3 regions of the Streptomyces sp. BK022 genome follow, and region 1 is predicted to be linked to each of the others. Evidence: riboswitches for the same ligand, from Rfam matches in the RefSeq annotation. Region 1 holds a riboswitch; each other region holds the start of a gene.
The links. A riboswitch is a leader RNA that binds a small molecule or an ion and turns the genes downstream of it on or off. The one in region 1 is predicted to bind thiamine pyrophosphate.
Positions count from the first base shown of each region.

Region 2: it holds a riboswitch for thiamine pyrophosphate, as region 1 does, so the genes downstream of both, thiO (glycine oxidase ThiO) here and EV284_RS11105 (thiamine ABC transporter substrate-binding protein) in region 1, are expected to answer to the same signal.
Region 3: it holds a riboswitch for thiamine pyrophosphate, as region 1 does, so the genes downstream of both, thiC (phosphomethylpyrimidine synthase ThiC) here and EV284_RS11105 (thiamine ABC transporter substrate-binding protein) in region 1, are expected to answer to the same signal.

Region 1 is NZ_SHKU01000002.1:1,087,212-1,097,331, reverse strand. It holds gene EV284_RS11145 (ATP-binding cassette domain-containing protein) at 1-580, shown strand, start outside; gene EV284_RS11140 (hypothetical protein) at 562-1,818, shown strand; gene EV284_RS11135 (VOC family protein) at 1,924-2,331, shown strand; gene EV284_RS11130 (AAA family ATPase) at 2,342-2,899, shown strand; gene EV284_RS11125 (LOG family protein) at 2,946-4,073, shown strand; gene EV284_RS11120 (LAETG motif-containing sortase-dependent surface protein) at 4,220-4,915, shown strand; gene EV284_RS11115 (ABC transporter ATP-binding protein) at 4,990-6,012, opposite strand; gene EV284_RS11110 (iron ABC transporter permease) at 6,012-7,613, opposite strand; gene EV284_RS11105 (thiamine ABC transporter substrate-binding protein) at 7,664-8,737, opposite strand; TPP riboswitch at 8,817-8,924, opposite strand; gene rlmN (23S rRNA (adenine(2503)-C(2))-methyltransferase RlmN) at 8,967-10,073, opposite strand.
Region 2 is NZ_SHKU01000003.1:880,398-890,517, reverse strand. It holds gene EV284_RS15595 (FAD-dependent oxidoreductase) at 1-390, opposite strand, end outside; gene EV284_RS15590 (hypothetical protein) at 423-773, opposite strand; TPP riboswitch at 827-939, shown strand; gene thiO (glycine oxidase ThiO) at 936-2,120, shown strand; gene thiS (sulfur carrier protein ThiS) at 2,117-2,317, shown strand; partial or broken gene EV284_RS15575 (thiazole synthase) at 2,320-3,111, shown strand; gene pknB (Stk1 family PASTA domain-containing Ser/Thr kinase) at 3,203-5,146, shown strand; gene EV284_RS15565 (deoxyribonuclease IV) at 5,204-6,106, shown strand; gene EV284_RS15560 (sulfite oxidase-like oxidoreductase) at 6,109-6,741, opposite strand; gene bfr (bacterioferritin) at 6,895-7,386, shown strand; gene EV284_RS15550 ((2Fe-2S)-binding protein) at 7,396-7,644, opposite strand; gene EV284_RS15545 (3-deoxy-7-phosphoheptulonate synthase class II) at 7,799-9,148, opposite strand; gene EV284_RS15535 (anthranilate synthase family protein) at 9,466-10,120, shown strand, end outside.
Region 3 is NZ_SHKU01000006.1:169,496-179,615, reverse strand. It holds gene EV284_RS24575 (YibE/F family protein) at 55-1,536, opposite strand; TPP riboswitch at 1,608-1,780, shown strand; gene thiC (phosphomethylpyrimidine synthase ThiC) at 1,773-3,578, shown strand; gene EV284_RS24565 (hypothetical protein) at 3,611-4,468, opposite strand; gene EV284_RS24560 (metallophosphoesterase) at 4,663-5,736, opposite strand; gene EV284_RS24555 (LacI family DNA-binding transcriptional regulator) at 6,035-7,147, opposite strand; gene hisC (histidinol-phosphate transaminase) at 7,556-8,641, shown strand; gene EV284_RS24545 (cytochrome ubiquinol oxidase subunit I) at 8,849-10,120, shown strand, end outside.

The DNA of each region.
Region 1 (10,120 bases):
CTGCCTGTCCGGGCAGGTCCGGGTGGACGGGGGCGAGGTGTGGTTCAACAGCTCCCCCGTGCACACCCTCGGCCCGATGGCCCGCGAGAAGCTGCGCCGCGACCGGTTCGGCTGGATCGACCCGGCCCCGGCGCTCGTGCCGGAGCTGAACGTCTGGGAGAACGCGGCGCTGCCGCTGATGCTGCGCGGCACCGGCCGCCGCCGCGCCAAGGTGGCCGCGATGGAGTGGCTGGAGCGGCTGGACGTGGGTGACAAGTCGCGGAAGCGCCCGCACGAACTGCTCCAGGCGGAGCGGCAGCGCGTCGCCATCGCCCGCGCGCTGGCCCCCGGACCGACCGTGCTGTTCGCCGACGAGCCGACCGCGCCGCTGCACCGCGCCGACCGGGGGCACGTCCTGCGCACGCTGACCACGGCGGCCCGCTCGCACGGCATCACGGTGGTGCTCGCCACCCACGACCCGGAGACGGCGGCGCTCGCCGACCGCTCGGTCTCGCTGCTGGACGGGCGCCGGGTGAAGACCGTGCACCTCCCCGACTCCCCGGACACGGAAGGCCGGGCGGCGTGCTCGCTCTCCGTCTGACCCGCGCGGCCCGGCCCGCCGTCCAGTTGCGCCGCCTGCTGGTGGCGGCCGCCTCGGCGGGCACCGGCTTCCTGCTGCTCGGTTCCCTCGGCTACGCGATGGGCCACCCCCAGACACCGGGCGCGGCCGCGCTGCGCCTGGCCTGGTGCGTGGTGCCGCTCGCCGCGACGGTCTACCTGGCGCTCGCGGTGGCCCGTACCGACCCCGGCACCCGGCCCCGGCCGGGGCTGTCGGCGGTGGGACTCGGGCCGGGCCGGCTGATGGCGGTCTCCGCGCTGACCACGCTGCTCGCCTGCACGCTGGGCTCACTGGTCGCCCTGCTGTTCTTCCTGCACCTGCGCGGCGACCTGTCGGGGCTGCCCATCGACGGGAAGGGCGCGCAGTTCCTCGCGGCCGGCCGGCCGCTTCCGGTACCGGCCGCGCTGACGCTGCTGGCGCTGCTGCCGCTCGCCGCGTCGGCCGCGGTGGCGCTCAGCCTGCGCCCCCGGGACCCGCGCCGGCCCGCCTCGAAGGGCACGGCGTCCATCGGCGCCCGCTGGCACGCCGTCCTGCACAAGGCGGAGGCACCCGCTTCGGCCGAAGCTCCGGTGGAGGCCGGGGCCGAAGGGTGGTCGGACGTACTGACCGTCGCGCCGCCGCCCCGCGAGGCACCGGCGGGCTTTCCCTGGGGTGTCGCCGCGCTGGCGGCGGGCCTCGCCGTGCAGGCGTACGCGAACCGGGCCGCCCCGGCGTCCGTGCTGGCGCTGCCCGTGGAGGGCGCGGCGGTACTGGGCGGCTGGCTGCTCACCGCGCTCGGACTGGTCCTGGCCGCGCCGGGCCTCACCTACCTGTGCGGGCGGGTGCTCCAGTCGGCGCAGCCCGGCGCGCTGCGGCTGCTGGCGGGGCGGGTGCTGATGTCGGAGGCCACCCGGATCGGACGCCCGCTGGGGGTGGTCTGCGCGGTGACGTCGGCGGCGCTCGCCACGACCGCCTTGTACGACCAGCCGGCCGCCGCCTTCGGCCCGTTGTCGACCGTGGCCACCCTGGTGGTCGGCGGCTGCACACTGGCCACGCTGCTGACCGCCGCCGTCGAGACCCGCCAGAACCGCGCCGGCACCACCGCCGCGCTGCTCCGCCTCGGTGCCCCGGCCACCATGCTGCGGGGCTCCGCCGCCCTGCGGGCCGCCGCGCTGATCACCCTGTTCGTCCCGCTCACCCTGCTGATCGCCTACCTGTCGGCACTGCCGCCGACGCGCTGAGGGACGAGCGAAGAAGGAAAGTCCGCGGGCCGCCGATGAGTTTTCCGGCGGCCCGTCGTCTATACCGGCGAACGCAGCTCGCGCACTTGTAGCAGGGGAGAACCGATGTACCAGCAGATGATCTTCGTGAACCTGGTCACCGCCGACGTGCCCGCCACCCGGAAGTTCTACAGCGACCTGGGTTACGGCATCAACGAGCAGTTCAGCACGGACGAAGTGGTCAGCGTGATGATCAGCGACACCATCGTGGCGATGTTCCTCTCGCCGGCGCACTACGCCCAGTTCACCCAGAAGAAGATCGTGGACTCCCGCACCTCCAGCGAGACCCTGCTCTGTCTGAGCGCGGAGAGCCGGGAGAAGGTGGACGAGCTGGTGGAGAAGGCCATCGCGGCGGGCGGCACCGCGCACGGGGCGACGCAGGACCACGGCTTCATGTACGGCCGCGCCTTCGACGACCTGGACGGCCACACCTGGGAGGTCATGTGGATGGACCCCGCCGCGGTCCAGGGCTGATCATGCCCGCATGACACCCGGCCGGATCATCTTTCTCAACGGCACGTCGAGTTCCGGGAAGTCGAGCATCGCGCGCGAGCTGCTCGGTCTCCTGGACGACGGCGTGTACTCCCACCTCTCGGTGGACGCCTTCAACGCGATGCGGGCCCGACGGGAGCTGTCGCAGAAGGAGTTCGATGCCGCGCTGCGCCGGACCCGGCTCGGCTTCCACCGCTCGGTCGCGGCCATGGCGGAGGTGGGTAACGACCTGGTGGTGGACCACGTGCTCAGCGAGCCGTGGCGGCTGACCGACTGCCTGACCGTACTGCGCCCCGAGGACGTGCTCTTCGTGGGCGTCCACTGCCCGCTGGAGGAGCTGGAGCGGCGCGAGCGGGCCCGCGGCGACCGGGAGCCGGGCCTCGCCGCCCTCCAGTACGACCTCGTCCACGCCCACGGCGACTACGACCTGGAGTGCGACACCGGGGCCGAGTCCCCCCGCGCCTGCGCCGAGCGCATCCGCGACTTCCTCCCCCACCGGCCGACCCCGACCGCCTTCACCCGGCTACGGGCCCGGCACCGTGTCGCGTGACGAGGCGGGGCCGGGAGGTGAGGCGGGGCCGCACTAGCATGTGCGGATGCCTCCGATACCCGCCCGGCCCGAAGAGGTCGCCCCGGACCACGAGATCGAGTCGCTGGCGGAGTTCGACGCCGTCGTCGCCGCGCACGGCACCCTCGCGGGGTTCCGCGTGCAGGCCGTCGACCTGACCGGCCGTACGGAGGACCTGCTGAGGCTGGACACCACGGGCGCCGTCTTCCTCGGGTGCCCCATGCACCTCGGCGCGTCCGCGCACCTCACCGCCCGGGGCGCCCTGGTGTTCCCTCCGGTGCCGGGCCTGCCCTTCGACCCGTACCGCGGCTTCGTCTACACCCCCGAGGAGCTGTTCGCCTCGCTGGCCGACGGATACGAGGCGACGCCGGACGCGCTGGCGTACGCGTGGTTCCAGCGGACCAAGTCGGACGGCGACATCCTCGCCTCGATGCTGCGCGCGGTCCACGACGACTCCGTCTCCGACGCGCTGGACGAACTCCTCACCGGCGCACGGGTGGTGGGCGTCATGGGCGGCCACGCGATGGCCCGCGGCACCGAGGAGTACGCGGGCGCGGCCCGGCTCGGCCGCGAACTGGCCCGCGCCGGCTTCACGGTGGCGACCGGAGGCGGTCCGGGCGCGATGGAGGCGGCCAACCTCGGGGCGTACGCGGCACCCTTCGAGGAGGGGATGCTGACCGAGGCCCTGCGGATTCTGGCCAAGGCACCCTCCTTCACCCCGTCCGTGACGGACTGGGCGCGGGCCGCCTTCGAGGTGCGGGAACGCTGGCCGGGCGGGGGCGGGTCGGTGGGCATCCCGACCTGGTTCTACGGGCACGAGCCGCCCAACGCGTTCGCCTCCCACCTCGGCAAGTACTTCGCCAACGCCACGCGTGAGGACGGCCTTCTGGCCCGCTCCAACGCCGGGGTGGTGTTCCTGCCGGGCGCGGCGGGGACGGTGCAGGAGATCTTCGACAACGCCACGCCCAACTACTACGGCTCGCGCGGCAATCCGACGCCCATGGTGCTGGTGGACGAGGAGCACTGGACCGAGAAGCTCCCCACCTGGCCCCTGCTGCGGGCGTTGGCACGGGAACGGCCGATGGAGTCCCGTATCGCCCTGGTTGGCCGGATCGAGCTGGCTTCCGACGCGTTGAAACGTCTCGCCGAGCAATAAGAAGGTAAAGTCAACGCCCGTTGACTGCTTACGCATTGACACGCTTATGGCGCGCTTATAAACCTGTGTGTCTTGTGGGGACGCTGGGGCTCCGCTCCAACTCCCCTTCAACCCCCCGCAGTTCTGCACTCAGCAAAGGACATGACTTGTCCATATCCCGCCGTAACGCGCGCCGCTCCGTGCGCATCCTGGGCCTGGCCTCCGCGTCGGCCGCCCTGGTCCTGGGTGTCTCCGGTCAGGCTCTCGCCTGCAACATCGGCGAGTTCAAGGCCGAGGCCACGTGCAAGGGTGAGAAGGGCCAGATCACCGTCACCGACCGCGACTTCTCCGGCCAGAAGGCCACCGTCTCGGTGTTCCTGGAGAACAACGGCGCCGACGAGAAGAAGATCGGCGAGCAGGTGGTGACCGGCACCAAGGAGGGCGCCACGATCGTCTTCGACGAGGACTGGGCGCCCGGCGCGGTCTACCGCGTCAACGTCAACGTGCCCCGCTTCATCGACAACAAGAACATCGAGCCCAACCTGACGGCTCCGGCGACCGCGTGCAAGAAGGAGGAGTCCCCCTCCCCCACCACGCCCGCCTCCGAGTCCGCCGCTCCGTCCGCGTCGGCCCCGGCCGAGGGCAGCGCCGCCCCGTCCGCGAGCGAGAGCAGCGCCGCCGCTCCGGCGTCCGAGGCTCCGAGCAACGCGCCGTCCGCGGCGATCGGTGACTCGAACCTCGCCGAGACCGGTGCGAACTCCAACACCGGCCTGATCGCCGGTGTCGCCGGTGCCCTCGTCGTCGTCGGCGGTGGCGCGGTGTACTTCGGCATGCGCCGCCGTGGCGCGAAGACCGGCAGCTGACGTCTTCGCCCACCCAGCACGACAGCGGCCCGTCCCCCTCTCGTACGGGGGCGGGCCGCTGCCTTGTGCGCGGGTCAGCCGAGGACGACGGTCTCCGCCGCGTCGAACTCCACCCCGACCTCGGCGCCGGTCCCGGGCGCGTCGCGCAGCGGGCAGGCCGCCTCCAGGTGCGGGCCGCCGTCGCGGGGCTGGAGCCGGAGCGCCACATGGGTGCCCTTGAAGGTGCGGGCGGTCACCGTGCAGGCGAGTCCCTCCCCGACGCCCACGAGCCGCACCCCGGCGGGCCGGACCAGCAGCTCACCGGCGCCCTGCGGTGACCCCTCGGGCACGGGCAGCTTGCCCCAGGGGGTGTCGGCGGCCGCCCCGGTCACACGCGCCGGTACCACGTTCTCGAAGCCGAGGAAGCGGGCCACGAACGCGTCGGCCGGCCTGCGCCACACCTCCAGCGGGGTCCCGGACTGCGCGATCCCCCCGTCCCGCATCACCACCACCCGGTCGGCCAGCGCGAACGCCTCGCCCTGATCGTGGGTGACGGCGAGCACGGTGGTGCCGAGCCGGCTGAAGAGCTCCCGGAGTTCGACCACCAGCCGCTCCCGCAGCGAGCGGTCCAACTGCCCGAGCGGCTCGTCCAGCATCAGCAGCCTCGGCCGGGGCGCGAGCGCCCGCGCGAGGGCGACCCGCTGCTGCTCCCCGCCCGACAGCCCGGCCACCGCCCGCCGGGCCGCGCCGGGCAGCCCGACCAGCTCCAGCAACTCCCTTACCCGCGACTCCCGTTGTTCCTTGGGCATGCCGTGCATGCGGAGCCCGAAGGCGACGTTGCCGCCCACGTCCCGCTGCGGGAAGAGCTGGTGGTCCTGGAACATCAGCCCGACCCCGCGCCGGTGCGCGGGCACCCCCGTCTGGTCCCGCCCGTCGAGCAGCACCCGCCCCGAGGACAGGGGCTGGAGGCCGGCCACGCTCCGCAGCAGCGTCGACTTGCCGCTGCCGCTGGGCCCGAGCACGCACACCACCTCGTGCTCGGCGACACCGAGGTTCACCGCATCGAGCACCGGCCGCCCGCCGAGACGGACGGTCGCCTCCTTCAGGCTCAGCAGCATCAGAACTCCCCCGTCCGGTCGGTGCGCAGCCGCTCCAGCAGGAGCAGCGCGGCCGCGCAGACCACCATGAGAATCGTGGAAAGGGCCATCGCCTGGCCATAGTTCAGCTCCCCCGGCCGGCTCAGCAGCCGGGCCACCGCGACCGGCAGCGTGGGGTTGTCCGGCCGGGCGATGAACACGGTCGCCCCGAACTCGCCGAGCGACACCGCGAACGCGAACCCCGCCGCGATCAGCAACGCCCGCCGCACCAGCGGAAGATCGACCTCCCGCCACACCCGCCAGGGCGACGCCCCGAGCACCGCCGCCGCCTCCCTGAGCCGGGTGTCCACCGCCCGCAGCACCGGCAGCATGGTCCGTACGACGAAGGGGGCGCCGACCAGCGCCTGGGCGAGCGGGACCAGGAACCAGGACTGGCGCAGGTCCAGCGGCGGCTCGTCCAGCGCGATCAGGAAGCCGAAGCCGACCGTCACGGCGGAGACGCCGAGCGGCAGCATCAACAGCGCGTCGAACCCGCGCATCAGCCGGCCCGCGTCCCTGCGGGCCAGTGCCGCGGCGGCCAGGGCACCGACCACCAGGGCGATACCGGTGGCGGCGACCGCGTACTCCAGCGAGGTCCACACCGCGTGCAGCGGCGCCACCAGGAACGTACCGCCGTCGGCGTCGGTCAGTGCCCGGTAGTAGCCGAGGCCCGGCGCGTCCAGCGAGCGGCGCACCAGCACGCCGAGCGGCAGCACCAGCAGCACCGCGACGGTGGCGAGCACCCCGCCGAGCAGCGCCCACTGGCCGGCGCCGCGCGGACGGCGGGCGGTGCCGGAGGCGTCGACCAGGCGCAGCGCGGTCTCCCGGCGCCGTACCGTCCAGGCGTGCACGGCGAGGATCGCGCCCACCGCGGCGAACTGCACCAGGGTGAGGACGGCGGCCGTGGTCAGGTCGAAGACCTCGGAGGTCTGGCGGTAGATCTCCACCTCCAGGGTGGAGAAGGTGGGCCCGCCGAGGATCTGGACCACGCCGAAGGAGGTGAAGGTGAACAGGAAGACCATCAGCGCGGCGGCGGCCACCGCGGGGGCCAGCGCGGGCAGGGTCACCTGGCGCCAGGCGCGCAGCGGGGAGGCGCCGAGCATCCGGGCGGCCTCCTCCTGCCGGGGGTCGAGCTGTCCCCAGAGCCCGCCGACGGTGCGGACCACGACGGCGTAGTTGAAGAAGACGTGCGCGAGGAGGATCGCCCACACCGTGGTGTCCAGGCGGACGCCCCACAGCTCGTCCAGCAGTCCGCCGTGGCCGACCAGGGCGAGGAACGCGGTGCCGACGACCACCGTGGGCAGCACGAACGGCACGGTGACCACGGCCCGCAGCGCCTGCTTGCCGGGGAACTCCAGCCGGGCGAAGACCCAGGCGGCGGGCAGCGCGATCAGCAGGGTCAGCGCGGTGGAGGCGAGGGCCTGCCAGGTGGTGAACCAGAGCACGTGCCGGATGTCGGAGCGGCCCAGCACCTCGGCGAACCGCCCGAGGTGCCAGGTGCCGTCGGCCTTGAGCCCGCGCGCCGTGATCGCGGCGACGGGCCAGGCGAAGAACAGCGCGAAGAACGCGACGGGCAGGGCCATGAGCCCCAGCCGCGCCGCGCTCCCGCGGCCTCGCCGTCCGGCTGCTCGCGCTACTTCAGAACGAGTGACGTCCACGAGCTGACCCACTGGTCGCGGTTGGCGGCGATCTTCCGGGGCGCCATGGTCGCCGGGTTCTTGACGGCGGGCCCGTACTCGGTGAACTCGGCGGGCACCTTCGCGTCCTTGATCACGGGGTACACGAACATGTTCAGCGGCATGTCCTGCTGGAACTGCTTCGACAGCAGGAAGTCGAGGAACGCCTTGCCGCCCGCGGGGTTCTTCGCGTGGTCCAGCAGGCCGGCGAACTCGACCTGCCGGAAGCAGGTGCCGTCCGAGACACCCGTCGGGGCGGTCTTCGGCTTCTTCTTGGCGTAGATCACCTCGGCGGGCGGCGAGGAGGCGTACGACACGACGAGCGGCCGGTCGCCGCCCGCCTTCCTGCCCTCGGAGGAGCCGGAGAACTCCTGGTAGTACGCCTGCTCCCAGCCGTCGACGACCTTGACGCCGTTGGCCTTCAGCTTCTTCCAGTACCCCTCCCAGCCCTTGTCGCCGTATCCGGCCGCGCTGCCGAGCAGGAAGCCGAGGCCGGGCGAGGAGGTGGCGGCGTTCTCGGTGACCAGGAGGTTCTTGTATTTCGGGTCCGCGAGGTCGGCGAAGGTGCGCGGCGGCTTCAGCTTGTGCTCGGTGAAGTAGGCCTTGTCGTAGTTGACGCAGATGTCGCCTTGGTCGACCGGGGTGACGCGGTGCCCCGCCGCGTCGAGCTGGAAGGCGGGGTCGACCTGCCCGAGGCCCTTGGCGGCGTACGGCTGGAAGAGGCCGTTGTCGAGGGCGCGGGAGAGCAGGGTGTTGTCGACGCCGAAGAAGACGTCGCCCTGCGGGTTGTCCTTGGTGAGGATCGCCTTGTTGACGGCCTGCCCGGCGTCGCCGTCCTTGAGGACGCGCACTTTGTAGCCGGACTGCTTCTCGAAGTCCGCGATCACGTTCTTCGACGCGGCCCACGAGTCGTGGCTGACGAGGGTCACGGTCTTGGTGTCCGCGGCCCCCTTGGTGTCGGCGGACCCGCACGCGGAGAGCGTGAGCAGGCCGAGGCCGGCCGCCGCGGCCACGAAGGTCTTGGTGTGCACTGGTGGTCCTCCTGGGTGGGCCAGGAAGAGACGCGGCCCTGCCCGGACTCCGCGCGGGAGGCCGGGCAGGGCACAACAGCTTGAGTGATGACCGAACTTCCTACCCAGAATGACCTGGGCGAGGTTCAGAGGGTCTGCGGCCTGGTTGCCGCACTCTCAGCGCTGTGGCGCTCCCCTGTCGGAATATGCAGATGTATGACTGGTATGACGTTGTACTGACCGGCCCAGGTTACCGCTCGGTGGCCGCGAGCTGGCCACACGCCCCGTCGATCTCCTGACCGCGGGTGTCCCGGACGGTCACCGGCACGCCGTGCGCGGCGATGGCCTCCACGAACGCCTTCTCGTCCTCGGGACGGGAGGCGGTCCACTTGGAGCCGGGGGTGGGGTTGAGCGGGATCAGGTTGACGTGCACGGGCCTGCCCTTGAGCATCCGGCCGAGCCGGTCACCGCGCCACGCCTGGTCGTTGATGTCCCGGATCAGGGCGTACTCGATGGACAGCCGGCGGCCGGACTTCTCCGCGTACTCGAACCCGGCGTCCAGCACCTCGCGCACCTTCCACCGCGTGTTCACGGGGACGAGGGTGTCGCGCAGCTCGTCGTCGGGGGCGTGCAGCGAGATCGCCAGCCGGCACTTGAAGCCCTCGTCGGCGAAGCGGTGGATGGCGGGGACGAGGCCGACGGTCGACACGGTGATACCGCGCTGGGACAGCCCGAGGCCGTCGGGGGCGGGGTCGGTGAGCGCCCGGATGGCCCCCACGACCCGCTTGTAGTTGGCGAGCGGCTCGCCCATGCCCATGAAGACGATGTTGGAGAGCCGCGCGGGGCCGCCGGGCACCTCGCCGTCCCTCAGCGCCCGCATGCCGTCCACGATCTGGTGCACGATCTCGGCGGTGGACAGGTTCCGGTCGAGGCCCGCCTGCCCGGTCGCGCAGAACGGGCAGTTCATCCCGCACCCGGCCTGGCTGCTGATGCACATGGTGACCCGGTCCGGGTACCGCATCAGCACCGACTCCACGAGCGTGCCGTCGAACAGCCGCCACAGCGTCTTACGGGTGGTGCCCTGGTCCGTGGCCAGATGCCGGACCACCGACATCAGCTCCGGGAACAGCGCCTCCCGCAGCTTCTCCCGCGAGCCGGCCGGGATGTCCGTCCACTGCTCGGGGTCGTGCGCGTACCGCGCGAAGTAGTGCTGCGAGAGCTGCTTGGCACGAAACGGCTTCTCCCCCGCCTCCGCGACAGCGTCCTTCCGCTCGGCGGGCGAAAGATCAGCGAGATGCCGCGGCGGCTTCTTGGCTCCGCGGGGGGCAACGAAAGTGAGTTCTCCGGGCTTGGGCATGGTGGTACCAGTGTCTCAGATCGACTCGGGGTGCCCAGGCCGGAGCG
Region 2 (10,120 bases), on a different contig from region 1:
CACGCCGGGCGCCTGGTCCGTGCCGGGCAGCCGGACCGGTTCGGCACCGGTGGCGAGGACCAGCACGTCGTACGGGACGGGCCCGGCGGTGGTGTCCACCTCGCGGTCGGCGGGGCGGACGCCGAGCGCCTCGCGGCCCAGCCGGAGATCGATGCCGAGCGAGGCGAAGTCCACGTCGAAGGCGGAGCCGTCGGCGGTGCCCAGCAGGACGGCCTTGGACAGCGGGGGCCGGTCGTACGGCTGGTGCGCCTCGGCGCCGATCAGGGTGACGGGCCCGGCGAAGCCCCCTTCGCGCAGGGCGACGGCGGTCTGCACCCCGGCCATCCCCGCCCCGACGACGACCACGCGCCGTTCCTGTGCCTGGCCCGCCGAAGATCTCTGCTCGCTCACACGGTCACCTTAGGTCACTGACTCTCCGTCAGTCAGTGCGCTGCGGCACCGACCTCTTCCACCACGCTGGTGCCCGCGCCCGGCCCGGATTCCCATTGCCACTCCTCCTCCAGCCTCAGGCGGCCGTCGGGCAGTTCGACCACGGTGGAGACGCAGTGCCCGGAGGCGGTGGTGCCGTCGTGCCGGAGCTGCACGTAGCGGAAGTCGAGCCGGTCCCCGGCGCGGGTGCCGACGAGGTGGCCGCGCGCGATGTCGCCGCCCGCGTACTCGGCCCAGATCCGCCCCTCGCTCTCGTGGTAGGCGAACCGGGTCCCGGTGCCCACCTGGCCAGGTGCCTGGTCGGTCACGGGGGCGAGGGTGAGTCCGTCGAGCGAGCGGGGCATGGGCGAGGGCTCCCTTACGGGTGAACTGGGCGGGCGGCTAGGCTGGCCACCGTAACTGCACTCGCGGGAGCCCGGACGCACCGGGCTGAGAGGGAGGCTGGCGGCCTCCGACCGTACGAACCTGATCCGGGTCATGCCGGCGAAGGGAGGGGCGGGACGCCCATGCCGTCACATACGTCCGAACGACCCGGTGCTCCGGACGTCCTCGTCGTCGGGGGCGGGATCATCGGCCTGGTCACCGCCTGGCGCGCGGCCGGGCGGGGGCTCACCGCCGCCGTGGTGGACCCCGTTCCCGGCGGCGGGGCCGCGCGGGTCGCGGCCGGGATGCTCGCCGCCGTCACCGAGTTGCACCACGGCGAGGAGGGGCTGCTCGCCCTGAACCTGGCCTCCGTGCGCCGCTATCCCGGTTTCGCCGCCGAGCTGGCCGAGGCCACCGGCCACGACCTCGGCTACCGCCGCTCGGGCACGCTGGCCGTCGCCTTCGACACCGACGACCGCGCCCAGCTCCGCGAGGTGCACGAGCTGCAGCTCCGGTGCGGACTGGACTCCCAGTGGCTGTCCGGGCGGGAGTGCCGCCGGCTGGAACCGATGCTGGCGCCCGGTGTGCGGGGCGGACTGCGGGCCGACGGCGACCACCAGATCGACCCCAGGCGGCTGGCCGCCGCGCTGCTCGCCGCCTGCGAGCGGGCCGGGGTGGCCTTCCACCGCACGTGGGCCGCGCGGCTCGACACCGCCGCGGACCGGGCCACCGGGATCACCACGGCGGACGGGACCTCGCTGGCCGCAGGTCAGGTGGTGCTGGCGGGCGGCAGCCTCAGCGGGCGGCTACCGGGCGTGCCCGAGGCGCTCGTACCGCCGGTGCGCCCGGTGAAGGGACAGGTGCTGCGGCTGACCGTGCCGCCCCGGTACCGGCCGTTCCTCAGCCGTACGGTGCGGGCCGTGGTGCGCGGCGGGCCGGTGTACCTGGTGCCGCGCGAGAACGGCGAGCTGGTGATCGGCGCGACCACCGAGGAGCTGGGGTACGACACCACGGTCACCGCGGGCGGGGTGTACGAGCTGCTGCGCGACGCCCATGAGCTGGTGCCCGGCATCACCGAGCTGCCGCTCACCGAGACCCTGGCCGGCCTGCGCCCCGGTTCCCCCGACAACGCCCCGCTGCTCGGCCCCTCGGGCCTGGCCGGCCTGCTGCTGGCCACCGGGCACCACCGCAACGGCGTGCTGCTCACCCCCGTCACCGGGGACGTCATGGCCGACGTGCTGTGCGGCGCGGGCCTGCCCGAGGTGGCGCGCCCGTTCTCGCCGCGCCGCTTCGCCGCCCCCTCCCCCACCCTGGAGCGCTCCGCATGAACATCCTGGTCAACGGCGAGCGCCGCGAGGTGGCGCCCGGCACCGCCCTGGACGCCGTCGTCCGCGTCCTCACCCCGGCGCCCTCCGGGGTGGCCGCCGCCGTCAACGAGACCGTGGTCCCGCGCACCCGGTGGGCCGAGACCGGCCTCGCCGAGGGCGACCGGGTCGAGGTTCTCACCGCCGTCCAGGGAGGCTGACCATGACCACCGACCCCCTGCTCCTCGGTGATCTGGCCCTGGACTCCCGGCTGATCATGGGCACCGGCGGCGCGCCCAGCCTGGACGTGCTGGAGCGCTCGCTGATCGCGTCCGGCACCGAGCTGACCACGGTGGCCATGCGCCGGGTCGACCCCGGCGCCCACGGCTCGGTGCTCTCGGTGCTGGAGAAGCTCGGCATCCGCGTCCTGCCCAACACCGCGGGCTGCTTCACCGCCGGGGAGGCGGTGCTGACCGCCCGGCTGGCCCGCGAGGCGCTCGGCACCGGTCTGGTGAAGCTGGAGGTGGTGGCCGACGAGCGGACCCTGCTGCCGGACCCGGTGGAGACGCTGGACGCGGCCGAGACGCTGGTCGACGACGGCTTCACCGTGCTGCCGTACACCAACGACGACCCGGTGCTGGCTCGCAGGCTGCAGGACGTGGGGTGCGCGGCCGTGATGCCGCTGGGCTCCCCGATCGGCTCCGGGCTCGGCATCCGCAACCCGCACAACTTCGAGCTGATCGTGGAGCAGTCGCACGTCCCGGTGATCCTGGACGCCGGGGCCGGCACGGCCTCCGACGTGGCGCTGGCGATGGAGCTGGGGTGCGCCGGTGTGATGCTCGCCTCGGCCGTCACCCGCGCGCAGGACCCCGAGACGATGGCCTCCGCCATGCGGTACGCCGTGCACGCCGGGCACCTGGCCCGGCGGGCGGGGCGTATCCCGCGCCGCCATTTCGCGCGGGCGTCCTCCCCTGCCCGGGGGCGCGCGGACCTCGACCCCGAGCGCCCGGCCTTCACCTCGCGAAACGGTCACAGCTCTGCTGCAGCAGCTCACCCGGACGGCGCAGCGGGAGCCGGGCCCGCGCACCCCTCGTAGACTCGCCCGCGTGGATACGACCCTCTCGGACCCCCTCCTCGGCCAGGTGCTCGACGGCCGCTATCGCGTCGAGGCGCGGATCGCCGTCGGCGGGATGGCGACCGTGTACCGGGCCCTGGACATCCGGCTGGACCGGGTCCTGGCGCTCAAGGTGATGCATCCGGCGCTGGCCGCCGACGGCACCTTCGTGGACCGGTTCATCCGCGAGGCCAAGTCGGTCGCCCGGCTGTCCCACCCCAACGTGGTGCAGGTCTTCGACCAGGGCACCGACGGGGGTTACGTCTACCTCGCGATGGAGTACGTCGCCGGGTGCACCCTGCGCGACGTGCTGCGCGAGCGGGGCGCGCTGCGGCCGAGGGCGGCCCTGGACATCGTGGAGCCGGTGCTCGCCGCGCTGGGCGCCGCGCACCGGGCCGGGTTCGTGCACCGGGACATGAAGCCGGAGAACGTGCTGATCGGGGACGACGGCCGGGTCAAGGTCGCCGACTTCGGTCTGGTGCGCGCGGTCGACACGGTCACCAGCACCACCGGCTCGGTCCTCGGCACCGTCTCCTACCTGGCCCCGGAGCAGATCGAGCAGGGCACCGCCGACCCGCGCGTGGACGTGTACGCCTGCGGTGTCGTGCTCTACGAGATGCTGACCGGCGCCAAGCCGCACTCCGGGGACTCCCCCGCCCAGGTCATCTACCAGCACCTGAACGACGACGTGCCCCCGCCCTCGGCGCTCGCGCCGGGCCTGGCTCCGGAGCTGGACGGGCTGGTGGCCGCCGCCACCGCCCGCACCCCGGCCCTGCGCCCCGCGGACGCGGCCGCGCTGCTCGGCGAGGTGCTGCGGGTGCGCGGCACGCTCACCGAGGAGCAGCTCGACGCGCTGCCCCCGCGAGCCCTCTTGGGCGCCCACGACAACGCGGGCGACCGGACGAGTGTGCTGCCGCGCGCCATGACGGCGATCCGGCCGCTCCCGGTGAACGGGGACGGCGACGACGTCCACGACGTCACGAGCGTGCTGCACACGACCGACATCGAGCCCCCGCCCACCACCCGGCACGGAGCCGGACGGTCCCGGCGGCCCCGGCGCGGGCTGGTGACACTGCTGGTCGCGGTGCTGGCGGTCCTCGGCGTCGGCGGCGGCGTCTGGTACATCAACTCGGGCCAGTTCACCAAGGTGCCGCCGGTGCTGTCGCGCACCCAGGACCAGGCCGAGCAGCGGCTGAAGGCGGCCGGGCTGGAGGTGGGCGGCGTGAAGCGCGCCTACAGCGACACGGTGGACCGGGGCACGGTCATCAGCACCGACCCCTCGGCCGGCTCCCGCGTCCGGGGCCACGCCTCGGTGGGCCTCACGGTCTCGCTGGGCCCGCGCACCGTCTCGGTGCCCCGGGTGGCGGGGCAGCCGCTGGAGCGGGCGCGGGAGCGGCTGAAGGCGGCCGGTCTGGAGCCGGGCATGGTCACCCGGGAGTTCAGCGACGAGGTCGGGCGGGGCTCGGTGATCCGTACGACACCGGAGGCGGGCGTCGAGCGGCACGCCGGTTCGGCGATCGCGCTGGTCGTCAGCAAGGGCGCCCCCGTCGACATCCCGGACGTCAAAGGCGAGGACGCGGAGAGCGCGCGCCAGGACCTGACCGACGTCGGTCTCAAGGTGAGGATCGCCCCCGAGCGGGTCCACTCCGACTACGACAAGGGCCAGGTCGCCTCCCAGTCGCCGGAGCCGGGCGCCCGGGGCGCCGAGGGCGACACGGTGACGCTGACGCTGTCCAAGGGCCCGGAGATGGTGAAGGTGCCGGACGTGGTCGGGTCGAACGTGGACGACGCCCACCGGAAGCTGGAGGCGGCCGGGTTCGAGGTGCACGAGGACCGCGGGCTGCTGGGGCTGTTCGGCGACACCGTGAAGAAGCAGTCGGTGGCGGGCGGCGACGAGGCGCCCAAGGGCTCGGAGGTCACGATCACCATCCGGTGACCGGTCTCACCGCGGCCGCCGGTCCGGGCGCGCGGGACGGCGTGACACCCTGAACGGGTGACACTCCAGCCGTCCCCCGCAGCGCCCCTGACCGTCCCCGGTGCCCTCCGCAACCCCGTCGGCGCCCATGTGCCGGTGGCCGGCGGGCTGCACGCGACGGGACTTGCCTACGCCCGTGAGCTGAAGGCGGAGACCGTGCAGGTCTTCGTGGCCAACCCGCGCGGCTGGGCCACCCCGGCCGGCAACCCGGCGCAGGACGAGGCGTTCCGGGCGGCCTGCGCGGCGGAGTCGGTGCCGGCGTACGTGCACGCGCCCTATCTGATCAACTTCGGCTCGCACACCGAGGCCACGGTGGAGCGGTCGGTGGAGTCGCTGCGGCACTCCCTGCGGCGCGGGCGGGACATCGGCGCGCTCGGCGTGGTGGTGCACACCGGCAGCGCGACCGGCGGCCGTCCGCGCGAGGTGGCGCTGAAGCAGGTGCGCGAGCATCTGCTGCCGCTGCTGGACGAGCTGACCCACGACGACGACCCGTTCCTGCTGCTGGAGTCGACGGCGGGGCAGGGTTCCTCGCTGTGCTCGCGGACCTGGGACTTCGGCCCGTACTTCGCGGCGCTGGACGCCCACCCGAAGCTCGGGGTCTGCCTCGACACCTGTCACATCTACGCGGCCGGGCACGACCTGACCGGCCCGGACGGGATGCGGCAGACCCTGGATCTGCTGGTGGAGACCGTGGGCGAGGGGCGGCTGAAGCTGATCCACGCCAACGACTCCAAGGATGTGGCCGGCGCACACAAGGACCGCCACGAGAACATTGGCTCCGGACACATCGGGGAGGAGCCGTTCCGCGCCCTGATGGCTCACCCGGCCACGGCGGGCGTCCCGCTGGTCATCGAGACCCCCGGCGGCAAGGAGGGCCACGCGGCGGACGTGGCCCGGCTGAAGCGCCTCCGGGACGACTAGAGCTACAGCTCCGGGCCGTCGCCCGGCTCCTCCTGGTAGGAGTAGCGCTGTTCCTTCCAGGGGTCGCCCACGTTGTGGTACCCGCGCTGCTCCCAGAAGCCCCGGCGGTCGGCGGTCATGTACTCCACGCCCCGGACCCACTTGGGGCCCTTCCAGGCGTACAGGTGCGGGACGACCAGGCGGGCCGGGAAGCCGTGTTCGGCGGTGAGGAGTTCGCCGTCCTTGTGGATGGCGAAGATGGCGCGCTCGTCGGCGAAGTCGGCCAGCCGGAGGTTGGCGCTGAAGCCGTACTCGGCCCACACCATCACATGGGTGACGTCGGGCGCGGGCGGGGCCAGGTCGAGGATCGCGCGGGCGGGCACGCCGCCCCATTCGGCGCCGAGCATGCTGAACTTCGTCACGCAGTGCAGGTCGGCCACGACGGTGGCGTACGGCAGGGCGGTGAACTCCTCGTGGGTCCAGGACCGCTTCTCGCCGTCGGCGGTGGCGCCGAAGACCCGGAAGTCCCAGCGCTCGGGGCGGAACTTGGGCACGGGACCGTAGTGCGTGACCGGCCAGCCGCGCTGGAGCCGCTGCCCCGGCGGAAGATCTGCCGCTGCCCCCGTCCCAGACGCGCGTTCCACCGGATGACCCATGTCTCCATCCTGACAGACCCGGCGGGGTGCATCGGACCAGCACAGGTACATTTCCGGCATTACCCACTAAGTGTGCGCTTACTGGACGGCTCCGGGCCCCGATGGAATCATGCGGCAGGATCTGCCAGGAATGTCCGGAAGGAGCCCATCCCGATGTCAGGCGACCCCGAGGTCATCGAGCTGCTCAACGAACAGCTCACCGCCGAGCTGACCGCGATCAACCAGTACTTCCTGCACGCCAAGCTCCAGGACCACAAGGGGTGGACGAAGCTCGCCCGGTACACCAGGGCCGAGTCCTTCGACGAGATGCGGCACGCGGAGTCCCTGACCGACCGCATCCTGATGCTGGACGGCCTGCCCAACTACCAGCGGCTCTTCCACGTCTCGGTCGGCCAGACGGTGACCGAGATGTTCCGGGCGGACCGGCAGATCGAGGTCGAGGCCATCGACCGGCTGCGCCGGGGCGTGGAGATCATGCGCGCCAAGGGTGACATCACCTCGGCCAACGTCTTCGAGGCGATCCTCGCCGACGAGGAGCTGCACATCGACTACCTGGAGACCCAGCTCGACCTGATCGAGAAGCTGGGCGAGTCTCTCTACCTGTCCACGGTGATCGAGCAGGTCCAGCCGGACACCGAGGGCTGAGCCGACCCCTCAGGCCGCGTCACCGAGGCGGCGTACGGGTGCCTCGGCGGCGGTGACGAGCACCGGCGGGCGCTGGGTGATCTGCTCGCGGCGCGGGCAGGCGCCCCGGCCCAGAAGGGCCTGGATGCGGCGGACACAGCCACCGCAGTCGGTGCCGGCCTTGCAGGCGGAGGCGATCTGGCGCGGGGTGCAGGCGCCGTCCGCGGCGTGCTGCTTGACCTGCTGCTCGGTGACGCCGAAGCAACTGCAGACGAACATCAGGTTCACCTCCCGACGGGACCGCCGATCGCTGCCGTCGCCGGATTTCGGTGAGGCAAACCTAACCTAACCCAGGGGCCGGGGACCGGGGAAGCGCGAGGGCGCGGATCTCGTGTGATCCGCGCCCCACTTCACGCTTCGCGCCGTCCGCCGGTCACTGGTCCCGGTACATCTCCGCGACCAGGAAGGCGAGGTCCAGCGACTGACTGCGGTTGAGCCGGGGGTCGCAGGCCGTCTCGTAGCGCTGGTGCAGGTCGTCGACGAAGATCTCGTCGCCGCCGCCCACGCACTCGGTGACGTCGTCACCGGTCAGCTCCACGTGGATGCCGCCGGGGTGGGTGCCCAGGCCCTTGTGGACCTCGAAGAAGCCCTTGACCTCGTCCAGCACGTCGTCGAAGCGGCGGGTCTTGTGCCCCGAGGCCGCCTCGAAGGTGTTGCCGTGCATGGGGTCGGTCACCCAGGCCACCGTGGCGCCGGACGCCGTGACCTTCTCCACCAGCTCGGGCAGCCGGTCCCGGATCTTGTCGGCGCCCATGCGGACGATGAACGTCAGCCGGCCCGGCTCCCGGTCGGGGTCGAGACGGTCGATGTAGCGCAGCGCGTCCTCGGCCGTGGTGGTCGGGCCCAGCTTGATGCCGATCGGGTTGCGGATCTTGGACGCGAACTCGATGTGCGCGCCGTCCATCTGCCGGGTGCGCTCACCGATCCACACCATGTGCCCGGAGACGTCGTACAGCTTGCCGGTGCGGGAGTCGACGCGGGTCAGCGCCGACTCGTAGTCCAGCAGCAGCGCCTCGTGCGAGGAGTAGAACTCGACGGTCTTGAACTCCTCCGGCTCCGCGCCGCAGGCCCGCATGAAGTTCAGCGCCTGGTCGATCTCACGGGCGAGCTGCTCGTAACGCTGGCCCGACGGCGAGGACTTCACGAAGTCCTGGTTCCAGGCGTGCACCTGGCGCAGGTCGGCGTAGCCGCCCGTGGTGAAGGCCCGGACCAGGTTCAGCGTGGAGGCGGAGGCGTGGTACATCCGCTTCAGCCGCTCGGGGTCCGGGTAGCGGCTCTTCTCGGTGAAGTCGAAGCCGTTGACGGAGTCGCCCCGGTACACCGGCAGGGTCACGCCGTCACGGGTCTCGGTGGGCTTGGAGCGCGGCTTGGAGTACTGGCCCGCGATCCGGCCGACCTTGACCACGGGGACGGACGCGGCGTACGTCAGCACGGCGCCCATCTGGAGGATCGTCTTGACCTTGGCCCGGATGTGCTCGGCGCCCACCGCGTCGAAGGACTCGGCGCAGTCGCCGCCCTGGAGCAGGAACGCCTCGCCCTTGGCGACGGACGCCAGGCGGGCGCGCAGCTGGTCGCACTCGCCCGCGAAGACGAGGGGCGGATAGGTCGACAGCTCCGCGATCACTTCGCGCAGAGCCTCGGTATCGGGGTATTCGGGCTGCTGCGCCGCGGGCAGGTCTCGCCAGGTCGCCTCGGCGGCCACGGCTCGGGAATCAGCGTTCACGGTCACCCTCCCCACATTACGGGGTCACGACCGGTGCTCCCGGCCCCGCCCGAAAGGTGAGACGCGGTGACTGGTCCGTGGACGCCCTGCCCCGCGCCGGGCGGGGCCGATGCGGTAGGGTCGGCGCCATGTTCGCGCAGCAGATCCAGAACTGGTGGTGGACCGCTCTTCCGGCGGCCCACTGATTCGCGCGCACTACCGAGACTTACGCGAAGGCCGCCCGAGGGGCGGCCTTCGGTGTTTCCCGGGGTCCGTTCCACGAACGGCGTCCGTCGTCCCGCTTCCCGGACCGCCCGACGCACGCAAGAGGAACCCCCGTGAACCAGCCCGACCTGGCCCGTCTCGCCGACGGCGACCGCCCCTTCGCCCTGCTGCACCGCCGCACACCCGGCCGCGGCACCTCCTCGGTGGAGGTGCTGATCGGCCCGGTCACCGCCCACGAGGAGCTGGCCGAGCTGCCCGACGAGGGTCTGGCGCTGATCCCGTTCCGGCAGATCCGTGAGCGCGGCTTCGACGTACGCGACGACGGCACCCCGCTGCTGGTGCTCCACCCCGAGGAGTCCTACGAGGTCCCGCTCGCCACCGCGCTGGAGACCCTGCCCGCCCACCCGGTGCGGGTGGAGGACGGCGGGTTCGACGTGCCGGATGAGGAGTACGGGGAGATCGTCGGCCGGGTGCTGCGCGAGGAGATCGGGCGGGGCGAGGGCGCCAACTTCGTGATCCGGCGGACCTATCGGGGCGAGATTCCCGGCTTCTCGCGGGCCGACGCGCTGGCGCTGTTCCGGCGGCTGCTGGCGGGCGAGCGGGGCGCGTACTGGACGTTCGTGGTGCACACCGGAGACCGCGCGCTGGTCGGGGCGAGTCCCGAGGTCCATGTGCGGATGTCCGGCGGCACGGTGGTGATGAACCCGATCAGCGGGACGTACCGCTACCCCGCCGAGGGCCCGACCCCGGAGCACCTGCTGGAGTTCC
Region 3 (10,120 bases), on a different contig from region 1:
CTTTGAAGAAACGCTTCTGCAAGGGTTCAGGGTCCGGCGCCCCCGGCGCCCCGCTCAGTGCTTCCGACGCCGCCCCCGGCCGCCCGGGGCCGCGACGGGCCGGGCGCCCTTCGGAGCCGCCGCCCCGGGCGCGGGGCGGTCCGCCGAGACGACCAGGGCGGCGAGCGCGGTGGTGACGGGCACCGAGGCGACCAGGCCGATCGAGCCGACCAGCGTGCGCACGATCTCCTCCGCCACCAGCTCGCTGGTGGCCACCGTGCCCACCCCGCTCTGCGCGATGGAGAACAGCAGCAGGAGGGGCAGCGCGGCGCCCGCGTAGGCGAGGACCAGGGTGTTGACGACGGACGCGATGTGGTCGCGGCCGATGCGGATGCCCGCTCGGTAGAGCCCCCGCCAGCCCATCGAGGGATTGGCCTCGTGCAGCTCCCACACGGCCGAGGTCTGGGTGACCGTCACATCGTCCAGCACGCCGAGCGAGCCGATGATGACGCCCGCGAGCAGCAGACCGCTCATGTCGATCGACGGGTAGAGCCCGTGGATCAGGCCGGTGTTGTCGTCGGTGTTGCCGGTGAGCGCGGCCCAGCCGATGAACTGCGAGCCCAGGACGCCGATCAGCAGCAGCGAGACCAGCGTGCCGAGCACCGCTACGGAGGTGCGGGCCGAGAGGCCATGGCACATGTACAGGGCGATCAGCATGATCGCGCTCGACCCGACCACCGCCACCAGCAGCGGGTTCGAACCCTGGAGCACCGCGGGCATGATGAACAGGGTCAGTACCAGGAAGCTGACCGCCAGGGCCACCAGCGCCATGACGCCGCGCAGCCGGCCCACCACCACGACGGCGACCGCGAAGATCCCGGCGAGCAGGGCCATGGGGAACGTGCGGTTCAGATCCGTGACCGCGTACTGGAGCTCCTTCGGCGCCTTGGGCTCGTAGGCGACCACCACCTTGTCGCCCTGGTGCAGCTGCCGGGTCTGGTCCGGCTGCACCAGCTCGGTGAAGGTGCGGCCCTTGTCCTTGCCGGTGTCGACCCGGACCGTGGCCTTCTTGCAGGGGCCCTTCTTGTCCTCCTGGGCGCCCTGAGCGCCGCCGGTGGCGGAGGGGTCGCCGACGGGGGCCTGCCCGCCCGCGCCACCGACCTGGCAGCTCACGGAGGTCACCGTGGTGACGGTGGCCTGCTGCGTCTGGCGGTCGAAGCCCACGCCGGTGCGCTGGTGCGGGGGCGCGCCTCCGGGCCAGAGCACCACCAGCCCCACCACGACGGCCGCGCTGAACGGGATCAGGATGGCCGCGATGACCTTGCGCAGATGCTTGGAGACCGGTGTGGCGGGGCCGTGACTGTGGGAATGGCCGTGCCCGCCCCCGGAACCGTGCCCGCCGTGCCCATGCCCGCCGTGCCCATCGTGCCCGTGCCCATCGTGGCCGTGCCCACCGTGCCCGTGCCCCTGTCCACCCCCGTCGCCGGGACCTGGTCCGGAGCCGGGCCGGTGGGGTGGGCCGGGAGGAGGGTAGGGAGACTGCTGCGTCGTGGTCACGGCCCGATCATTGCAAGAACGGGGGAGGCCCACTGTTCATCCCGTCACATGGGGCGCTAGCGTGGAGGCACCTTTGCACACGCGGGAGCTCGGAGCACCGGGCTGAGAGGGCGCTGACCTCCGTCGTTGCGATGTTTCACGTGGAACGTGGTTCCCCGTGAACATCTGCGGACGGGAATCGCTGCGTCGACCGCCGAACCTGTTACCGGGTAATGCCGGCGTAGGGAGTAGGTCTCATGACCAACAAGGACGCACGCACGCCTGCCTCCACGCAGAACGCGACGAACAACTCGTCGGGCGAGGAGGCCGGAAAGTCCATCGGCTGGCACAAGGCGTATGTCGCGGGTTCGCGCCCCGACCTGCGCGTGCCGGTCCGTCAGGTGCATCTCACCAACGGGCGGTCGGTCACGCTGTACGACACCTCAGGCCCGTACACCGATCCGGAAGCCGACACCGATGTCCGCCGGGGGCTCGTCCCGCTGCGGGAGAACTGGATCGTCGCCCGTGGCGACACCGAGGAGTACGCGGGCCGTCCGGTCCGCCCCGAGGACGACGGGCTCAAGCACACCTCGCCGCGCGGCGGGCTGCGCAATCTGGACGCCGTCTTCCCGGGACGGCCCCGCCAGCCCCGGCGCGGACGCGCGGGCCGGGCGGTCACCCAGCTCGCGTACGCCCGCCAGGGGGAGATCACGCCGGAGATGGAGTTCGTGGCGCTCCGGGAGAACGTCGCTCCCGAGGTGGTCCGCGACGAGATCGCGGCGGGACGCGCCGTGCTGCCCGCCAATGTGAACCATCCGGAGATCGAGCCGATGATCATCGGTAAGCGGTTCCTGGTGAAGGTCAACGCCAACATCGGCAACTCGGCGGTCACTTCCTCGATCGAGGAGGAGGTGGAGAAGATGACGTGGGCGACCCGCTGGGGCGCGGACACGGTCATGGACCTCTCCACCGGGCGCAACATCCACACCACCCGCGAGTGGGTGCTGCGCAACTCCCCCGTCCCCATCGGCACCGTGCCGCTCTACCAGGCGCTGGAGAAGGTCGACGGCCGGGCCGAGGAGCTGACCTGGGAGATCTACAAGGACACAGTGATCGAGCAGGCCGAGCAGGGCGTGGACTACATGACGGTGCACGCCGGTGTGCGTCTGCCCTACGTCCCGCTCACGGCGAACCGGAAGACGGGCATCGTCTCGCGCGGCGGCTCGATCATGGCCGCCTGGTGCCTGGCGCACCACAAGGAGTCGTTCCTGTACGAGCACTTCGAGGAGCTCTGCGAGATCCTCGCCGCCTACGACGTCACCTACTCGCTCGGTGACGGTCTGCGGCCCGGCTCGATCGCGGACGCCAATGACGAGGCGCAGTTCGCGGAGCTGCGCACGCTCGGGGAGCTCAACCGGATCGCCCGGCGGTTCGACGTGCAGACGATGATCGAGGGCCCCGGGCACGTCCCGATGCACAAGATCAAGGAGAACATCGACCTTCAGCAGGAGATCTGCGACGAGGCCCCGTTCTACACGCTCGGCCCGCTGACCACCGACATCGCGCCGGCCTACGACCACATCACCTCCGGTATCGGCGCCGCGATGATCGCCTGGTGGGGCACGGCGATGCTCTGCTACGTCACGCCCAAGGAGCACCTGGGGCTGCCGAACCGGGACGACGTCAAGACCGGGGTCATCACCTACAAGATCGCCGCTCATGCGGCCGACCTGGCCAAGGGGCACCCCGGCGCCCAGGAGTGGGACGACGCGCTCTCGGACGCCCGCTTCGAGTTCCGGTGGGAGGACCAGTTCAACCTCGCCCTGGACCCGGACACGGCACGGGAGTTCCACGACGAGACGCTGCCCGCCGAGCCCGCCAAGACGGCCCACTTCTGCTCCATGTGCGGCCCGAAGTTCTGCAGCATGAAGATCTCGCAGGACATCCGGCGCGAACACGGCGGCAACCGGGCCGAGATCGAGGAGGGCATGGCGAGGAAGTCACTGGAGTTCGCGGCCACGGGCAATCGGGTCTACCTGCCGATCGCGGAGGACACCCCCTGACGCCCTAGTCGTACGGGACGCCGGCCGGATGTTCAGTCCGGCTGGTGTTCCGGTCCGCCGAAGTCCGGGCTCGAGTAGTCCGGGCTGCTGAAGCGGGGCCGGTCGGTGGCCGTGCCGTCGTCGGGGCTGGTGAAGCCGGGGCGGCCGTAGCCCAGGCGGGGCATCCGGCTCGGGCCGGGGGCCGGCAGGGGCTGGGCGGCGGGCGTGCCGGGCTGGGCGAGGGCGTCGCGGAGGAACGGCAGGATGCCGCGTTCCAGCAGGGCGTCCCGCCACTCCTCGCCCGCCCGTGCCACCGCCTCGCGGGCCTCCGCCTGGGCGGCCGCCTCGGCGGAGGAACTGTTGCGCAGCGCGGTGAGCAGCAGTGCCACCCCGGCGGCCAGGATCGCCGCCGCCGTCACGGCCCCGAAGACCCAGCCGACGGTCACCATGGTCCGGCCGAACTGCTGGCCGGGGGCGACCATCCGCAGGATGTAGCCGACGAGGAGGAAGAGCACGGCGGCCGTCCCGGCGAGCACGGGGGCGAGCACGGCGACCATCGCGCTGGCGCCCGCACCGGCGGCCTCGGCCGTCTCCCCGAGGGCGGCGGCGAGCCCGAGAGCGCCCGACTCCGTCTCGACCGGGGCGGTTTCGGCGGCCGACTCGGCGGCCGGGGCCGGATGGCGCAGCTCCTCGCGGACCTCCACGTAGCGCTGGTACTCGGCGGCGGCCGCCGCCGTGATGAGGGCCGTGGCGCTGAGCGCCATCGTGCGCAACTGCTCGGGGTTGAGCCGCTGTCCGATGCCGGACAGCTCCGGGTGGGCCGGTGCGGAGCGCAGCGCCTCATCGAGGAGCCGCTCGAATTCCCGGCGGTCCTCGCTCAGCAGGTGCTGCGGAACGCTGTTCATGTGCATCCCCCGATGCTCCGTAGGGCTTGGGGCTCGCATGGTGACGAGCCGTCGGGCAGAAACGGAGGGGAGCCTGCTACGGATAAGCCGATGGTAGAGCTGTCACACCGCACGGTGACAGGGGGTTGCCGGAAATTGAGGCGATGCCCCGTGCCCCTTCCGCGCAGTCCCGGCCCGGTGCCGGGCGGCGCGGTGCGGGGTCAGGCGTCCAGCGGGAGTTGCTGGACCAGCAGCTTTCCGGCCATGGTCACGCCGCCGTCCATGGCGATGGCGAGGCCGTCGGCGTAGACGTGCGGGCCCTCGACGTGGGGCTCGCCCCGCTCCTCACCCTCTTCGGAACCGACCTGGCCGAGCAGATAGGGGATCGGGCTGTGGCCGTGAACGACCCGGGAGCCGCCGTACGTATCCAGCAGGGAGCGCACGGCGTCGGCGCCGCCCTCGTCCCGGAAGGAGAAGCGCTTGGTGAACTTGCGGAACAGGTCCCAGACCTCGTCCGCGTCGTTGCGGGTCAGCGCCTCGCGGACGGTGTCGTTGACCGCCTCGATCGAGTCGCCGTAGTCGAGGTAGGCGGTGGTGTCGGAGTGGAGCAGCAGATGGCCGTCGACCTCCTCGACCGCGTCCAGCCGGGCCATCCACTGGAGGTGGTGGTCCTGGAGGCGGTCCATGTCGGTCTTCTGGCCGCCGTTGAGCAGCCAGGCCGCCTGGAAGGTGGCGGTGCCCGCGCCGGAGTTGACCGGAGTGTCGCCGAACCGCTTGGCGCCCAGCAGCAGCAGCTCGTGGTTGCCCATGAGCGCCTTGCAGTAGCCGCCGGCCGCCGCGGCCTCGGCGGACAGCCGCATCACCAGGTCGATGACGCCGATGCCGTCCGGGCCCCGGTCGGTGAAGTCGCCGAGGAACCACAGCCGGGCGGTGCCCGCGCACCACTGGCCCTCCTCGTCGACCAGGCCCTTCTCCCGCAGCGCGCTCAGCAGCTCCTCGATGTAGCCGTGGACGTCGCCCACGACGAACAGCGGACCGGGGCCCGCCTCGGGCTGCGGCGCCGGGGCGGGAGCGGGCTCGACGGGGGGCGGGAGGGTGTCGCCGCGCTGGATGACCGGCAGGTCGCGCTCGGTCGGGGTGTACCCGTCGGGGTGCTCCTCCTCCTGCGGAGGGACGACGTCACCGGGGTGCACGTCGGCGTACGGACCGGTCTCGTGGACGTACGCGGGCACCCGGAAGTCGCGCAACGTCGCCGTACGCTCCGTATCGGGTCCCAGACCGGCCCCCTGAGTCATCAGACCCCTCCACCATCGCGCCGAAGCTGCACCGCTTCGGACTGCCTGGTCGCAGCGGCCCGCGGTGTCGTGCGCCCATCATAGGAACGCGCGTCGCGCCATGTGATGACCCAGGGGTGGTGAATCACGGTGAGGTCCCTGATCACTGGGGCTTTCGTCCCGATTGGGCAGGAGTCCGGCCGGTTGCCCGGCGGGGACGGGGTGGCCGCCGGCCGGTTGCCCGCCCCGGTTCGACGAGGCGCGGCGGACCCCCGCCACGCCTCGCGTACCTCTCCGGGTTCCTCGGACCGGTTCCGCGTCAGTCCCGTTCCGGCGCCCGCGGCGGGCTGACCGTGGTGCGCGGCGGGCGGCGCTGGGAGGAGGTGCGCACGATCAGCTCCGTCGGTATCACCTGCTCGACCGGCTGGTCCGACTCGACCCCCTCGATGGCGTCGATGAGGAGCTGTACGACTGCCGTGCCGATGCGGCGCGGCTTCAGCGAGAGCGTGGTGATGGGCGGCTCGGTGGTGGCGTACACGGTGGACTCGCTGCAGCACACCAGCAGCAGATCCTCCGGGACGCGCAGGCCGTAGCGCCGGGCGGCGGCGAGCAGGTCGGTGCCGTTGGGGTCGAAGAGGCCGTAGACGGCGTCCGGGCGGTCGGGGCGGGCGAGCAGCCGGTCGGCGGCGACGGCGCCCGCGCACGGGTCGTGCGCCGGGTAGGCCTCATAGACCGGGTCCTGGCCGACCCGCTCGCACCAGCGCAGGTAGGCGGTGGTGGACAGGTGCGTGTACGTGTCCGTGGTGGTGCCGGTGAGCAGGCCGATGCGGCGGGCCCCGGCGGCGGCGAGGTGGTCGAGGATGCCGAGGACGGCGGCCTCGTGGTCGTTGTCGACCCAGGCGGTGACCGGGAGGGAGCCGGCCGGGCGGCCGTCGGAGACGACCGGTAAACCCTGCCGGACCAGTTCGCTGACGACCGGGTCCTGATCGGAGGGGTCGATGACGACCGTGCCGTCCAGCGCGACGTTGGACCACACGTCGTGCCGGGAGGTCGCGGGCAGGATGACCAGGGCGTACCCCCGGGCGAGCGCGGCGGAGGTGGCGGCCCGCGCCATCTCGGCGAAGTACGCGAACTCGGTGAAGGTGAAAGGTTCATCCCCGTACGTGGTCACGGTCAGGCCGATCAGGCCGGACTTGCCGGTACGGAGGGTGCGGGCGGCGGCCGAGGGCCGGTAGCCCAGCCGGTCGGCGACCTCGCGGACATGGCGGCGGGTGGCGTCCGGGAGCCGCCCCTTGCCGTTGAGGGCGTCGGAGACGGTCGTGATGGAGACCCCGGCGGCGGCGGCCACGTCTCTGATGCCGGCCCGTCCGGGCCGGCTGCCCCGCCGGGAGGTTTCCGCGCGGCTCACCTGGTGCTTCCCTGCTGCTGTCATGGCGAGCCGATAGTAGGGCTCTTCCGGTGGGGTAGGGCGGACGCATATGCATGCGTTGACAGGCACGTTTCTGCATGGTCGTCAGGCCCCAACCACCTTTGAAAGCAAGTCAGTTGGCTGGGTCGATGGCAAGACGTGTCTTGTCGACGCGCGTGGGCCTGCCAAGGGCTCCATGTCTCGAAGAGGTCTCAACTCACCTTCACGAGGGACGCGCGCCACGGCGCGAGCTACCGGCGCATGGACAAATGCGTGGTGCGCCCCCTAAAGCGCAGCCAGTCGCCCGGCGTGACCCCGGAGCCGCGGAAGCCGGGACGCACCGGTGCGCAAGCGCGCCGAATCCTCATAAGGTGAGGAGCATTGGATGCCGGCGGCGTCGACGGTCCGCCGGTGGTCGCGAGGAGGACTGCGGTGAGCGAGACGAGCCCCAAGCTGCGCGCGGAGCTGGAGGGTATCCCCACCTACAAGCCGGGCAAGCCCGCCTCGGCCGAGGGTCCGGTCGCCTTCAAGCTGTCCTCCAACGAGAACCCCTATCCCCCGCTGCCGGGTGTGATGGAGCGGGTGACGGCGGCGATGACCGAGTTCAACCGCTACCCCGACATGGCGTGCGGCGGTCTGATGGCCGAGCTGGCCGAGCGTTTCGGCGTCCCGGTCTCCCACCTGGCCACGGGCACCGGCTCGGTCGGCGTGGCCCAGCAGCTGGTGCAGGCGACCAGTGGTCCCGGCGACGAGGTCATCTACGCCTGGCGCTCCTTCGAGGCGTACCCGATCATCACGCGGATCAGCGGCGCCACGCCCGTGCAGGTGCCGCTCACGCCCGGGGATGTGCACGACCTGGACGCCATGGCGGACGCGATCACCGAGCGGACCCGGCTGATCTTCGTCTGCAACCCCAACAACCCCACCGGCACCGTGGTGCGGCGGGCCGAGCTGGAGCGGTTCCTCGACCGGGTGCCGAAGGACGTGCTGGTGGTGCTGGACGAGGCGTACCGGGAGTTCATCCGGGACTCCGAGGTGCCCGACGGTGTCGAGCTGTACCGGGAGCGGCCGAACGTCTGCGTGCTGCGCACCTTCTCCAAGGCGTACGGGCTGGCGGGGCTGCGGGTCGGTTTCGCCATCGCGCACGAGCCGGTGGCGGCGGCGCTGCGCAAGACGGCGGTGCCGTTCGGCGTGAGCCATGTCGCGCAGGAGGCGGCGATCGCCTCGCTGCAGGCCGAGGACGAGCTGCTCGGCCGGGTCGGTTCGCTGGTGTGCGAGCGCGCCCGGGTGGTCGACGCGCTGCGCGCGCAGGGGTGGACGGTGCCGGAGACGCAGGCCAATTTCGTGTGGCTGCGGCTGGGGGAGCGGACCATGGAGTTCGCGGCGGCGTGCGAGGACCACGGGGTGGTCGTGCGGCCGTTCGCCGGTGAGGGCGTGCGGGTGACGGTCGGTGAGAACGAGGCGAACGACCTGTTCCTGAAGGCGGCGGAGGCGTTCCGCCGCGAGGTGGCGGACTGACGCCGGTCCGCAGTCCGTGCGGTGAGGGCCCTGCCGGGAGGCGGGGCCCTTCGTCGTAGGGGCCCCCTTGTGGATGCCGAATACGTGTGCGCCATAATGGCTTGTGAATGTGAACGCTTTCACAAGCTCCGACCGGATTGCTCCATATGTGGGGGGCATAAGCGGCGAAGGCCGCACCGGCACCGCGAAGTAAGGAGGGGTGACGACGTGGAACTGGCGTTGGCGCCGGAGACCCTGGCGCGCTGGCAGTTCGGCATCACCACCGTCTATCACTTTCTGTTCGTCCCCCTGACGATCTCCCTGGCCGCCCTCACGGCCGGGCTGCAGACGGCCTGGGTGCGCACGGAGAAGGAGGTCTACCTCAGGGCCACCAAGTTCTGGGGCAAGCTCTTCCTGATCAACATCGCGATGGGCGTGGTCACCGGCATCGTGCAGGAGTTCCAGTTCGGCATGAACTGGTCGGAGTACTCGCGCTTCGTCGGGGACATCTTCGGCGCCCCGCTGGCCTTCGAGGCGCTGATCGCCTTCTTCTTCGAGTCGACCTTCATCGGGCTGTGGATCTTCGGCTGGGACAAGCTGCCGAAGAGGATCCACCTGGCCTGCATATGGATGGTCTCGATCGGCACGGTCCTCTCGGCGTACTTCATCCTCGCGGCCAACTCGTGGATGCAGCACCCCGTCGGCTTCCGGATCAACAAGGAGCGGGGGCGCGCCGAACTGACCGACTTCTGGGCCGTGCTGACCCAGAACACCGCGCTCGCCCAGGCGTTCCACACCCTCTCCGCGGCCTTCCTGACCGGGGGCGCCTTCATGGTGGGCCTGGCCGCCTACCACCTGGCCCGGCGCCGGCACATCACGGTGATGCGGACCTCGCTGCGGCTCGGCCTGGTCACCGTGGTGATCGCCGGACTCCTCACCGCCATCAGCGGCGACACCCTCGGCAAGGTGATGTTCAAGCAGCAGCCGATGAAGATGGCCGCCGCCGAGGCCCTGTGGGACGGTCAGAAGCCCGCGCCCTTCTCGGTGTTCGCCTACGGCGACGTGGACAAGGGCCACAACACCGTCGCCGTCGAGGTGCCGGGTCTGCTGTCCTTCCTGGCGAACGACGACTTCACGTCCTACGTCCCCGGCATCAACGACGTCAACAAGGCCGAGCAGGAGAAGTTCGGGCCCGGGGACTACCGGCCCAACATCCCGGTCGCCTACTGGGGCTTCCGCTGGATGATCGGGTTCGGCATGGCCTCCTTCACCCTCGGGGCGCTCGGGCTCTGGCTGACCCGGAAGAAGTTCCTGCTCCCCGGGCACCTGCGCACCGGCGACGACGAGGTGCCGCATCTGGTGCTCTTCGGGCGGCGGACGCTGGGCCCGAAGCTCACCCCCTGGTTCTGGCGCGTGGCCACCTGGACGATGGCCTTCCCGCTGATCGCGAACTCCTGGGGCTGGATCTTCACCGAGATGGGCCGCCAGCCCTGGGTGGTC